Regions from separate parts of the Hydrogenophaga soli genome, predicted to be linked through region 1. Evidence: predicted binding sites of a transcription regulator. Region 1 holds the regulator's gene; each other region holds the start of a gene.

Region 1 (3,271 bases):
ACGAAGACTGATTCGCCAGAGCTATAGAAAGAAACATCATGAGCGACTTTGTAAGCAACTTCTGGTCGATGTATGTGGCCGTTGCCGTTATCGTCAGCATCTTGGCTTGCGCCGTGTTGCTGTGGATTTCGGGGACCACCAAGGTGGCCGCCACGGCCGACAACACCACCGGTCATGTGTGGGATGGTGATTTGCGCGAGATGAACAACCCCCTTCCCAAATGGTGGGTGTACCTGTTCGTCATCACGGTGGTCTTCGGGCTGGTCTACGGCGCGATGTACCCCATGTTTGGCTCTTTCAAGGGGCAACTGGGCTGGTCTTCTCAAGGGCAGCATGCTGCTGAAGTGAAGAAAGTCGCAGGGAACATCGCGCCTGTGTACGAAGACTTTGTCAAAAAAGACGTCGTGGCATTGGCTGCTGATCCCAAGGCCATGGCCGTGGGTGAGCGCCTGTTCATGAACTACTGTGCGCAGTGTCACGCTTCGGATGCACGCGGCAGCCAAACCCTGGCGGCGCCCAACCTGACCGACAATGATTGGCTGTATGGTGGCACCCCTGAGGCCGTCAAGGAAACGATCACAAACGGTCGCAATGGTGTGATGCCCCCTATGGCCGCCGCTGTGGGCGCCCCCGAGGACGTGGCCAACCTGACGCAGTATGTGTTGAGTCTGTCCAACAGCCCGCACGATCCTGTCAAGGCTGCTCTGGGCAAGGACAAGTTCGCGGCTTGTGCGGCTTGCCACGGCGCAGACGGCAAAGGCAACCAAGCTTTGGGTGCCCCCAACCTGACCGACAACATCTGGTTGCATGGCTGGGGAGCCGAGGTGGTGACCAAGGCCATCAACGAAGGCTGGAACAATGCCATGCCTTCACAAAGTCGGTTGCTGAACGAAGCTCAAATTCATGTGTTGGCCGCCTATGTGTTGAGCAAGTCGGCAAAAGGTGCCAACTGAGTTTGCACATGTCGGAGTTTTGAACAAAAAGGGGGCTTAGCCCCCTTTTTGTTTGTAGATGCCTGCATTGAGTCAAAATACCCTCGGTTGCGGGCTGTTTCCCCTGTATTTTTTTGGGTTGCCATGAGTTCTACATCTGCACAAGCTGCTTCAGGTTCCACGCCACTTCCCACAAGCACTTGGTGGCGAGAGCCCTACGTGTGGATGGTGATTGGTGGCCCTGCTGTCGTGGTTGTGGCGGCACTGGCCACCGCCTACATCGCCATGAGTGCCCCTGACCCAGTGATTGACAAAAATCAAATTCAGCGGGAAGCTCTCACCAAGGCAGGAACGGATGGCAAGGTTTCCGATGACGAGTTGGTGAAGTTGCAGCCAGCTCAGCAAGCCCGGAACCACGCAGCTTCTCCGGTCGTGCCCAAAGTGAAACCAAACAATTAAGCCGCCGTGGGGCGGCATGAAGGAGACGACGATGCTCGCCCAACGACTGATGTGGATTGCATGGCCTGCATTTTTGATGGCAGGGGTGCTGGAAATGGCAGTTTTTGCCTTTGTTGACCCCGGTGACTTGCATTGGGGCCAATCTGAGTTGGGCTGGTCAAGGTCGGCGGTCTACACAGTGAGTTTTTTTGTGTTTTGGACACTCACGTTTGTTTCAAGCAGTCTGACCACACTGCTGGCGCAGTCTCCATTTGAGGTGAATCGGTGCCCGGTGCCTGTGGATGACAGGCCCGACGCTTGCAGCAAGGGGCCGCGATGCGAGGGGGCATAAAGCCTCCGCGGAGACTCCTTACACAAGAAGGCTCACTCTGTGCGTCATCGACAGTTGCTGCTTGGGGGATTCACAATTTGGCGCAGGGCATTGGTGTTCTTGATGTGAACGTAGCGCTGCTTGACTTCAATGATGCCTTCTTCCACAAACTTGGAAAAGGTCCGACTCACGGTTTCAAGCTTCATGCCCAGATAGCTTCCAATTTCTTCCCGTGTCATTCGCAGCACCAGTTCAGACTGGGAGAATCCACGGGCATGCAAGCGCTGCACCAAGTTCAATAAAAAGGCTGCCAACCGCTCTTCAGCTCGCATGCTGCCCAGCAGAAGCATCACGCTGTGATCGCGCACAATCTCACGGCTCATGATCTTGTGAACATGGTGTTGAAGTGTGGTGAACTCGCGGGAAAGTTGCTCCACTTGGTCAAAGGGCATGACGCAAACCTCAGCGTCCTCCAGGGCAATGGCGTCACAGGAGTGGTGATCACTGACGATTCCATCCATTCCAATGATTTCTCCCGTCATTTGGAAGCCGGTGACTTGGTCGCGGCCATCCGCCGTGGTGATGCAGGTCTTGAAGAAACCAGACCTGACCGCGTACAAAGAAGTGAACTTGTCACCGGCATTGAACAGTGCGGTGCCTCGTTTGATTCGGCGGCGGGCCGAAATGACCGAGTCCAGCTTGTCGAGTTCTTCGGGGTTTAGCCCCATTGGCAGGCACAGTTCACGCAAATTACAGCTTGAACAGGCAACTTTGATTGTGTTTAGATCCATGGAGAGCCTTGATTCAGGTCAAGCGTACATCAAGTCACTGGGTGGCATCGTACCGTGAAACGGTGTCGCACAGTGTCATGACCGGACAAAACTGGCAGATAAGGTTTGCGTAAGGGTTGTCTTCGCTGCAGTGCATTGATGCACGTCAAGTGAGCTTGCTGTCACAGCTGGCACATTTGAGGCAGTTGGAGATACACGTGACTCATGTCATTTCTGAACAATTGTTGAAGCGCTTCGATGTGCCTGGTCCCAGGTACACGTCATACCCTACGGCAGATCGTTTTGTAGAGGCGTTCACTGAGACAGATTACATTCAGGCGCTTGAGCAGAGGCGGGCTGGGTCCATGGCGCTCCCTTTGTCGATCTATGTTCACATTCCTTTTTGCGAGTCGGTGTGCTACTACTGCGCTTGCAACAAGGTCATCACCAAGCACCATGACAAGGCAGCCGAGTACATTCGCTACCTGTCCCGCGAGGTTGACTTGCATGTGTCCCACTTCGGCAAAGGGCACAGCGTATCCCAGTTGCATCTCGGCGGAGGGACCCCCACGTTCTTGAGTGATGCAGAGCTGGCCGATCTGATGGCCATGTTGAGGCGCAGCTTTGGGTTTGTTCCGGGGGGGGAGTACTCCATTGAGGTGGACCCCCGTACGGTCACCGTGGAACGCTTGCGGCATTTGCATGCGCTAGGGTTCAATCGACTGAGTTTTGGCGTCCAGGACTTTGACCCGGCCGTGCAGAAAGCTGTTCACAGGGTTCAACCTGCCGAACAGGTGTTT
Region 2 (3,271 bases), on a different contig from region 1:
GATCGGCCACGTCCTCGCCCTGGGCCGACAGCGCGTACACCGTGCCCAGTGCGCCCACGGCCACCTCGCGCGCGGCCATGCCGGGCACCAGGGCCACCACGATCTGCCAGTTGAAGCCCAACGGTGCAAACAGCGGCTGCAGGGCCTGCCCCAGCTGCCCGGCCAGGCTGTACTGGATGGCCGGGCCGGTGGCCCCTTCGGGCGGGGCCGGGTAGGTGGACAGGAACCACAACACCACCATGATGGCCAGGATGATGGTGCCCACGCGCTGCACAAAAATCATGGCCCGTTCCCACAGGCCGCGCCACAGCGCCCGCAGGTTGGGCAGGCGGTAGGCGGGCAGCTCCATCAGCAGCGGGGTGGCGTGGGCATCGCCCCGCCACAGCTTGACCACCCCGGCCACCGCCATGGCCGACAGGATGCCGGCCACGTACAAGGCAAACATCACCAGGCCTTGCAGGTTGAACACGCCCAACACTGGGCGGCTGGGGATGAAGGCCCCGATCAGCAGCGCGTACACCGGCAAACGTGCCGAACAGGTCATCAGCGGGGCCACCACAATGGTCAGCCACCGGTCACGCCAGTGGGTGATGGTGCGCGTGGCCATGATGCCCGGCACCGCACACGCAAAACTGGACAGCAGCGGGATGAAGCTGCGGCCCGACAGGCCCACCGTGCCCATGACCCGGTCCAGCAAAAACGCGGCGCGGGGCAGGTAGCCGGAATCCTCCAACACCAGGATGAAGGCAAACAGAATGAGGATTTGCGGCAGGAACACCAGCACGCTGCCCACCCCGGCCACCACACCATCGATGAGCAGGCTGCGCAGCGGCCCTTCGGCCAGGTGGTCGCCCACCCAGCCGCCCAGGGCCTCCATGCCCGTCTTGATCAGGTCCATGGGGGCCGACGCCCAGCTGAACACGGCCTGGAACATCAGGAACAGCACCGCCGTCAGCAGCAGCATGCCCCACACCGGGTGCAGCACCACGCGGTCGATGGCGTCGTCGCGGGCCAGGGCCTGGGTGGGTTCACGCACTGCGGCGGCCACGATGCGGCGCACCTGCTGGTGGGTGGCCGTCACCTCTTCAGGTGTGGGGGCTTGCCAAGCACCGGCCACACCGGGCAACTCGGCCTGAGCAGGGGGCGGGGAGGCCCAGTCTTCCACCAGTGCCACCAGGTCGGACGCACCGTTGGGCTGGATGCTGACCACGGGCACCACCGGCATGTCCAACTCGGCGGACAGGCGGGGCAGGTCGATCTCCACGCCCTGCTCGCGGGCCACGTCCATCATGTTGAGCACCAACACCATGGGCAGGCCCAGTTGGCGGGCCTCCAGCACCAGGCGCAGGTTCAGGCGCAGGTGGGTGGCGTCGGCCACACACACCAGCAGGTCGGGCCGGGCCTCGCCGGGGCGGGCGCCGGTCACCACGTCGCGGGTCACGGCCTCGTCGTCGCTCAGGGGGTTGAGGCTGTAGGCACCGGGCAGGTCCAGCACACGCACGCGCCGCCCGCCGGGGGTGACCAGCAGGCCCTCCTTGCGCTCCACCGTCACACCGGCGTAGTTGGCCACCTTCTGGCGGCTGCCGGTCAGCAGGTTGAACAGCGCCGTCTTGCCGCAGTTGGGGTTGCCCAGCAGCGCCACGCGCAGGCTGGGGTGGCCAGGAGGTTGGTAGACGGTGGCGTTCATGCCGCCACCCCCACCTGAGCCACCTGGATCAACGCCGCCTCGTGTTTGCGCAGCGCAAAGGTGCTGCGCCCCACGCGCACCGCCAAGGGGTCGCCACCCAGCGAGCCCCGGGCCAGCGGGCGCACGGTTTCACCGGGCAGGAATCCGATTTCCATCAGCCGCAACAGCGTGTGGGCCTGCTCGGCATCGGCCGGGGTGGCCAGCGAAGCCACCTGGGCGTCAGTCTGCAACGGCCACTGATCCAGGCCACGGAACGAGGGGATGGGGTGGGTGGGAGTACTCATGATTGCGATAGATTCTCATTTACATGATACGCCACGTCCTTGACCAGGGTCAAACCTGCGGTGCGGCGCTATCCTTGCAGCCTGTCTTTTGCCCACTTCGGGCACCACCTCTTCCCAAGGGAGCTTTCACATGGAACGACGCGATCTGTTGGGCGCTTTTGCCGCCCTGGCTGCCACCGGGCTGACCGCCCACGCCCAGGCGGCGGACGAACACAGCCACCACCATCACCACGCCGCCGCGGCTCCCTATGCCGAGCTGCTGGCCGCCACCGCCGACTGCGTGGTCAAAGGTCAGGCCTGCCTGGCCCACTGCCTGGTGCTGCTGGGTCAGGGTGACAAGGCCATGGCCGCCTGCGCCCAGAACGTGAACCAAATGCTGGCCCTGTGCGGTGCCCTGCAAAACCTGGCCGCCCAGAACGCCAAACTCACCCCTGCCCTGGCCAAGGTGGCCCTGGACGCCTGCACCGCCTGCGAAGCCGAGTGCAAAAAGCACGAAAACCAGCACGCCGAATGCAAGGCCTGCCGCGAGTCGTGCACTGCCTGCATCAACGCCTGCAAGGCCGTGCTGGCCTGAGCCTGGGAGCACGCCCATGAGCACCCCGCCCCGCCCCTCCTTCCTGTCCGCCGCGCTGGCGGTGTGTGTGCTGTCGGTGGCCTGCACGGCGCAGGCCCAGGACGCCAAGGGTTGCAAAGATCCGGCCATGTTCCCCAAGCGCATCCCCAACTTCGTGATTGCCAGTTGCAAGACCGGCAACGACGCGCACGACTTCCGCTGGCCCGGTGGCCAGCACCAGGGCATGGGCGTCAAGACCGAGGTGGTCTACAAGGTGGCCAATCCGACGCAGGGCGCGTCACCCAAGTACATCGCGGGCAACTACGCCAACGCCATCGGGCAGATCGGCGGCACGCTGTTGCAAGACCCGGCCAAAAGCTCGCTGGGCGACCGCCTGACCGCCCGGGTCAACGTGGAAGGCAAGGACGTGTGGGTGCACCTCACCAGCGACTCGGCGGTGGTTGGGGGCAATTGGAGCAGCTACAAGCTGGTGGTGCTGCAGGAGGACGCGGCTGCCCAGGTCATTTCGGCGCAGAAGATGCTGGACGAACTCAGCAGCGCGGGCTTCATCACCCTCCACATCAACTTCGACACCGGCAAGTGGGACATCAAACCCGACTCCCGCGGGCTGGTCGCCGAGGTGAGCACCCTGCTCAAGAACAACCCCGGCCTCAAGGTGTCGATTGAAGGCCACACCGACAACGCGGGCACACCCGCGGCCAACAAAACCCTGTCGGAAAACCGCGC
Region 3 (3,271 bases), on a different contig from region 1:
CAGCTCTTGCCGGGCCCAATCGGCCGGGGTCCAGGCGCGGTCGGCGGAGGGCGGTGCGGTAGGGGCGGGGGCCAGGGACGTGGCGGGGGACGTGACGGGGTGGGTGGCGGGCTCGGCGGCCATGGTGTCAGCGGGCAGGCGGTTCGGTGCTGGGGGGGTGGGGCAGACGCGCAGCGTGCAGCAGACCGTCTTGCAGGTCGCGGATGGCCCCCGACGCTTCGGTGATGCGGCGGTGGTTGGTCCGCAGCTGCCGCGTCAACCCTTGGCACACGGCGGACAGCAGGCGGGCGGCCAGGTCGGGGTGGTCGTGGCTCAGCGACGCCAGGGCCCCGCGCGACAGGGTGGCCAGCACCACCGGGCTGAGGGTCTCCAGCAACACGTTGCGGGCCTCGCCGTCCAGCAGGGCGGGTTCGGAGACAAAGTCGCCAGGCCCCAGTGGGTCCAGGGGCAGGTCACTCACCAGGGCGCGGCCCTGCACCCGGGTGTGTTGCCGGACCTGACCACGCACGATCAGCACCAGGTCGGTGGCGGGTGGGGTGGCGAGGGGGTCGAGCAGGCTTTGCCCTTGGGGCAGGCTGAGCGGCTTCATGTACCCGGCCACGGTGCGGGCCTGGTCCAGGCTCAAGGGCAGCAACAGGGTGCGCTGGGCCAAGCGTTGGGCCACGTCGTCCAGCGTCACGCCGTCCGTGGCCGTGGTGGCGGCCCAGCGGTCGGGCTCGGGGCCAAAGCCCGAGGCGTTGGCCGCAGCGCCTGCGCCCAGTTGCGACGCGGGCGCATCCGCCGCTGCCGCGGGTGGGCGGGAGGAGCGAAAGCGCAGGCGAAACGGCATGGGCGGGGGCTTTCGGCGGGGGGCGTTCAGCGCATCAACGCGTCGATTTCCTGCTGCATGGTGCGCACCAGGTGGCTGTACAGGCGAACCTTTTCGTCGCTCTGGCGCAGGCGCTCGGCCAGGCGTTGGGCCACCGCGGCCATGAAATGCGCGGCGGTGGTGGGCGCGTGGCGGGCCAGGCGTTCCATGGCCTTGCGCGAGAGCACCGCACAGCGCACTTCCGAGGTGGCGGTGCAGGTGGCCGAGCGGGCGGCCCCATCGAACAGCGACATTTCGCCCACCAGGCTGCCCGGCCCCAGCACGGTGAGGGTGTCGGGCGAGCGGCGGCTGACCAGCAAGGTTTCCACCGTCACCTCGCCGTCGATGACGAGCAGCATGTGCCCGGTGTCGGAGGTGTCGCCCTCCTGGAAGATGACGGTGTCGGCCGGGATGATGCGCGGCTGCATGAACTGCACCACGGTGCTGGCTTCCTCGGGGCTGAGCTGCATCAGGGCCGTGGGCGCGCGCAGCATGTCGGCGGCGGCTTCGGCGCTGGTGCGCGGGCTGTTGAAGTCCAGCTTCCAGGAGGCGGTGTCACCCGGGTCGCCCGCGTCGCGGCGGGCGGTGGAGCGCACCTTGTCCATCAGGGTCTTGAGCATGGTGTGGGCGGTGACGGGCTTTGGATGCTGGCAGAGGAGTCCGCATTGTCGGGCCAACGGCGTGTGGATGGGCGGCGAGGCGTGGTTTTCCCTTGCTTGATGTGCGTCAAGTGGCTGCGCCGCCGCAATTTCACAATGCCCCTCAGTTCCATCCCTCAGGAGTGCGCCATGCCCGTTGCCCAAGCCCCCGTTGCCGTGTTTGACTACCTGGATGCCACCCACCGCCAGGTGGCGCAGTCGCTGCAGACCCTCAGCGTCCTGGTGGATGCGCTGAGTCAGGGCGATTTGTCCGAGCCCGAACGTGCCCGTGCCCGCGAGGTGCTGGCGTTTTTCGGGGGCGAAGCCCGCCAGCACCACCTGGACGAGGAAAAACACGTGTTCCCTCCGCTGCTGGAGAGCCCGCAGCCCGACGTGGTGCAGGCCGCACACAGCCTGTCCCAGGACCACGGCTGGCTGGAGGAAAACTGGCTGGTCATCGCGCCCATGCTGGAGGCCGCTGCCGAGGGCAGCGGTTGGTTCGACACGGTCGAGCTGGCCAATGCCGTGGAGGTGTTCGCGGCGCTCTACCACGACCACATCGTGCTGGAAGAGTCGCTGGCCTACCCGGCGGCCCGCAGTGCCCTGTCGGGCGTGAACACCGAGGGCATGGGCCGCGAGATGGCCCGCCGCCGTGCGCTGGCGCAATTGCCGCAGGATTGACCGCAGTCGGCAGCCCCTGCCGCCGACTTTCTAAAATACGCGTTTGCCCAAGGAGCGCTGCAGCGCCGTGGCCCCTGCCCGCCCCCGTGCGCCGGGCGGTGCGCCCGGTGTCAGGCTTGGGGTGGCCTGTGGCCCACCGGATCAACCGCGCTCACCTGCTTCAACCGTGTCGGGCCTGCCCGCACACGGAACCATGACCCACCAGGTGAGCCTTGATGACACGCCAGACGCCTTCTGCCGACGCCTTCCCCTCCGATCTGTCCGCCGCCGCCGCTGCCGCCCAGGTCTCCCCGCCGCCCATGCTGCTGTCGGGGCTGGAGCCGCTGGTCATTGGCCAGGGCAGCCTGTTCGTGAACGTGGGTGAGCGCACCAACGTCACCGGCTCCAAGGCCTTTGCCCGCATGATCCTGGAGGGGCGTTACGAAGACGCCCTGGCCGTGGCCCGCCAGCAGGTGGAAAACGGCGCGCAGATTGTGGACGTGAACATGGACGAGGCCATGCTGGACAGCCAGGCCGCCATGGTGCGCTTCCTGAACCTGATGGCCAGCGAGCCCGACATTGCCCGCGTGCCGGTGATGATCGACAGCAGCAAGTGGAGCGTGATCGAGGCCGGCCTGCGCTGCGTGCAGGGCAAGCCGGTGGTCAACTCCATCAGCATGAAGGAAGGCGTGGCCGAGTTCAAACGCCAGGCCAAGCTGGTCAAACGTTACGGGGCGGCCGCCGTGGTCATGGCGTTTGACGAGCAGGGCCAGGCCGACACCTTTGCCCGCAAGATCGAGATTTGCGAACGCGCCTACCGCGTGCTGGTGGACGAGGTGGGCTTTGCGCCCGAAGACATCATCTTCGACCCCAACATCTTCGCCATCGCCACCGGCATTCCTGAGCACGACAACTACGCGGTCGATTTCATCAACGCCACCCGCTGGATCAAGCAACACCTGCCCGGCGCCAAGGTGTCGGGCGGCGTGTCCAACGTGAGCTTCAGCTTCCGTGGCAACGACCCGGTGCGCGAGGCCATCCACACCGTCTTCCTGTACCACGCCATCCAGGCGGGCATGGACATGGGCATCGTCAACGCCGGCATGGTGGGCGTGTACGACGAGCT

Evidence for each region. The regulator FNR, encoded in region 1, switches genes on or off when oxygen is low (the NO sensors DNR and NnrR bind a similar motif). The targets are predictions, from matches to a motif close to TTGATNNNNATCAA.
Region 2: ACYVB7_RS01235 (FeoA family protein) is a predicted target of FNR. The motif match lies at 2,011-2,024, and genes of this name have one in related genera.
Region 3: ACYVB7_RS08385 (hemerythrin domain-containing protein) is a predicted target of FNR. The motif match lies at 1,564-1,577, and genes of this name have one in related genera.

The regions. Positions count from the first base shown of each region.
Region 1 is NZ_BAAHAK010000005.1:147,232-150,502, reverse strand. Features, by position in the region: gene ACYVB7_RS10855 (cbb3-type cytochrome oxidase subunit 3) at 1-11, shown strand, start outside; gene ccoP (cytochrome c family protein) at 39-953, shown strand; gene ACYVB7_RS10845 (hypothetical protein) at 1,158-1,391, shown strand; gene ACYVB7_RS10840 (hypothetical protein) at 1,423-1,722, shown strand; gene fnr (fumarate/nitrate reduction transcriptional regulator Fnr) at 1,767-2,492, opposite strand; gene hemN (oxygen-independent coproporphyrinogen III oxidase) at 2,690-3,271, shown strand, end outside.
Region 2 is NZ_BAAHAK010000001.1:273,359-276,629, reverse strand. Features, by position in the region: gene feoB (ferrous iron transporter B) at 1-1,687, opposite strand, end outside; gene ACYVB7_RS01235 (FeoA family protein) at 1,684-1,971, opposite strand; gene ACYVB7_RS01230 (four-helix bundle copper-binding protein) at 2,102-2,545, shown strand; gene ACYVB7_RS01225 (OmpA family protein) at 2,562-3,271, shown strand, end outside.
Region 3 is NZ_BAAHAK010000004.1:35,780-39,050, reverse strand. Features, by position in the region: gene ACYVB7_RS08400 (sigma-54-dependent Fis family transcriptional regulator) at 1-123, opposite strand, end outside; gene ACYVB7_RS08395 (Crp/Fnr family transcriptional regulator) at 128-829, opposite strand; gene ACYVB7_RS08390 (Crp/Fnr family transcriptional regulator) at 856-1,467, opposite strand; gene ACYVB7_RS08385 (hemerythrin domain-containing protein) at 1,636-2,166, shown strand; gene metH (methionine synthase) at 2,466-3,271, shown strand, end outside.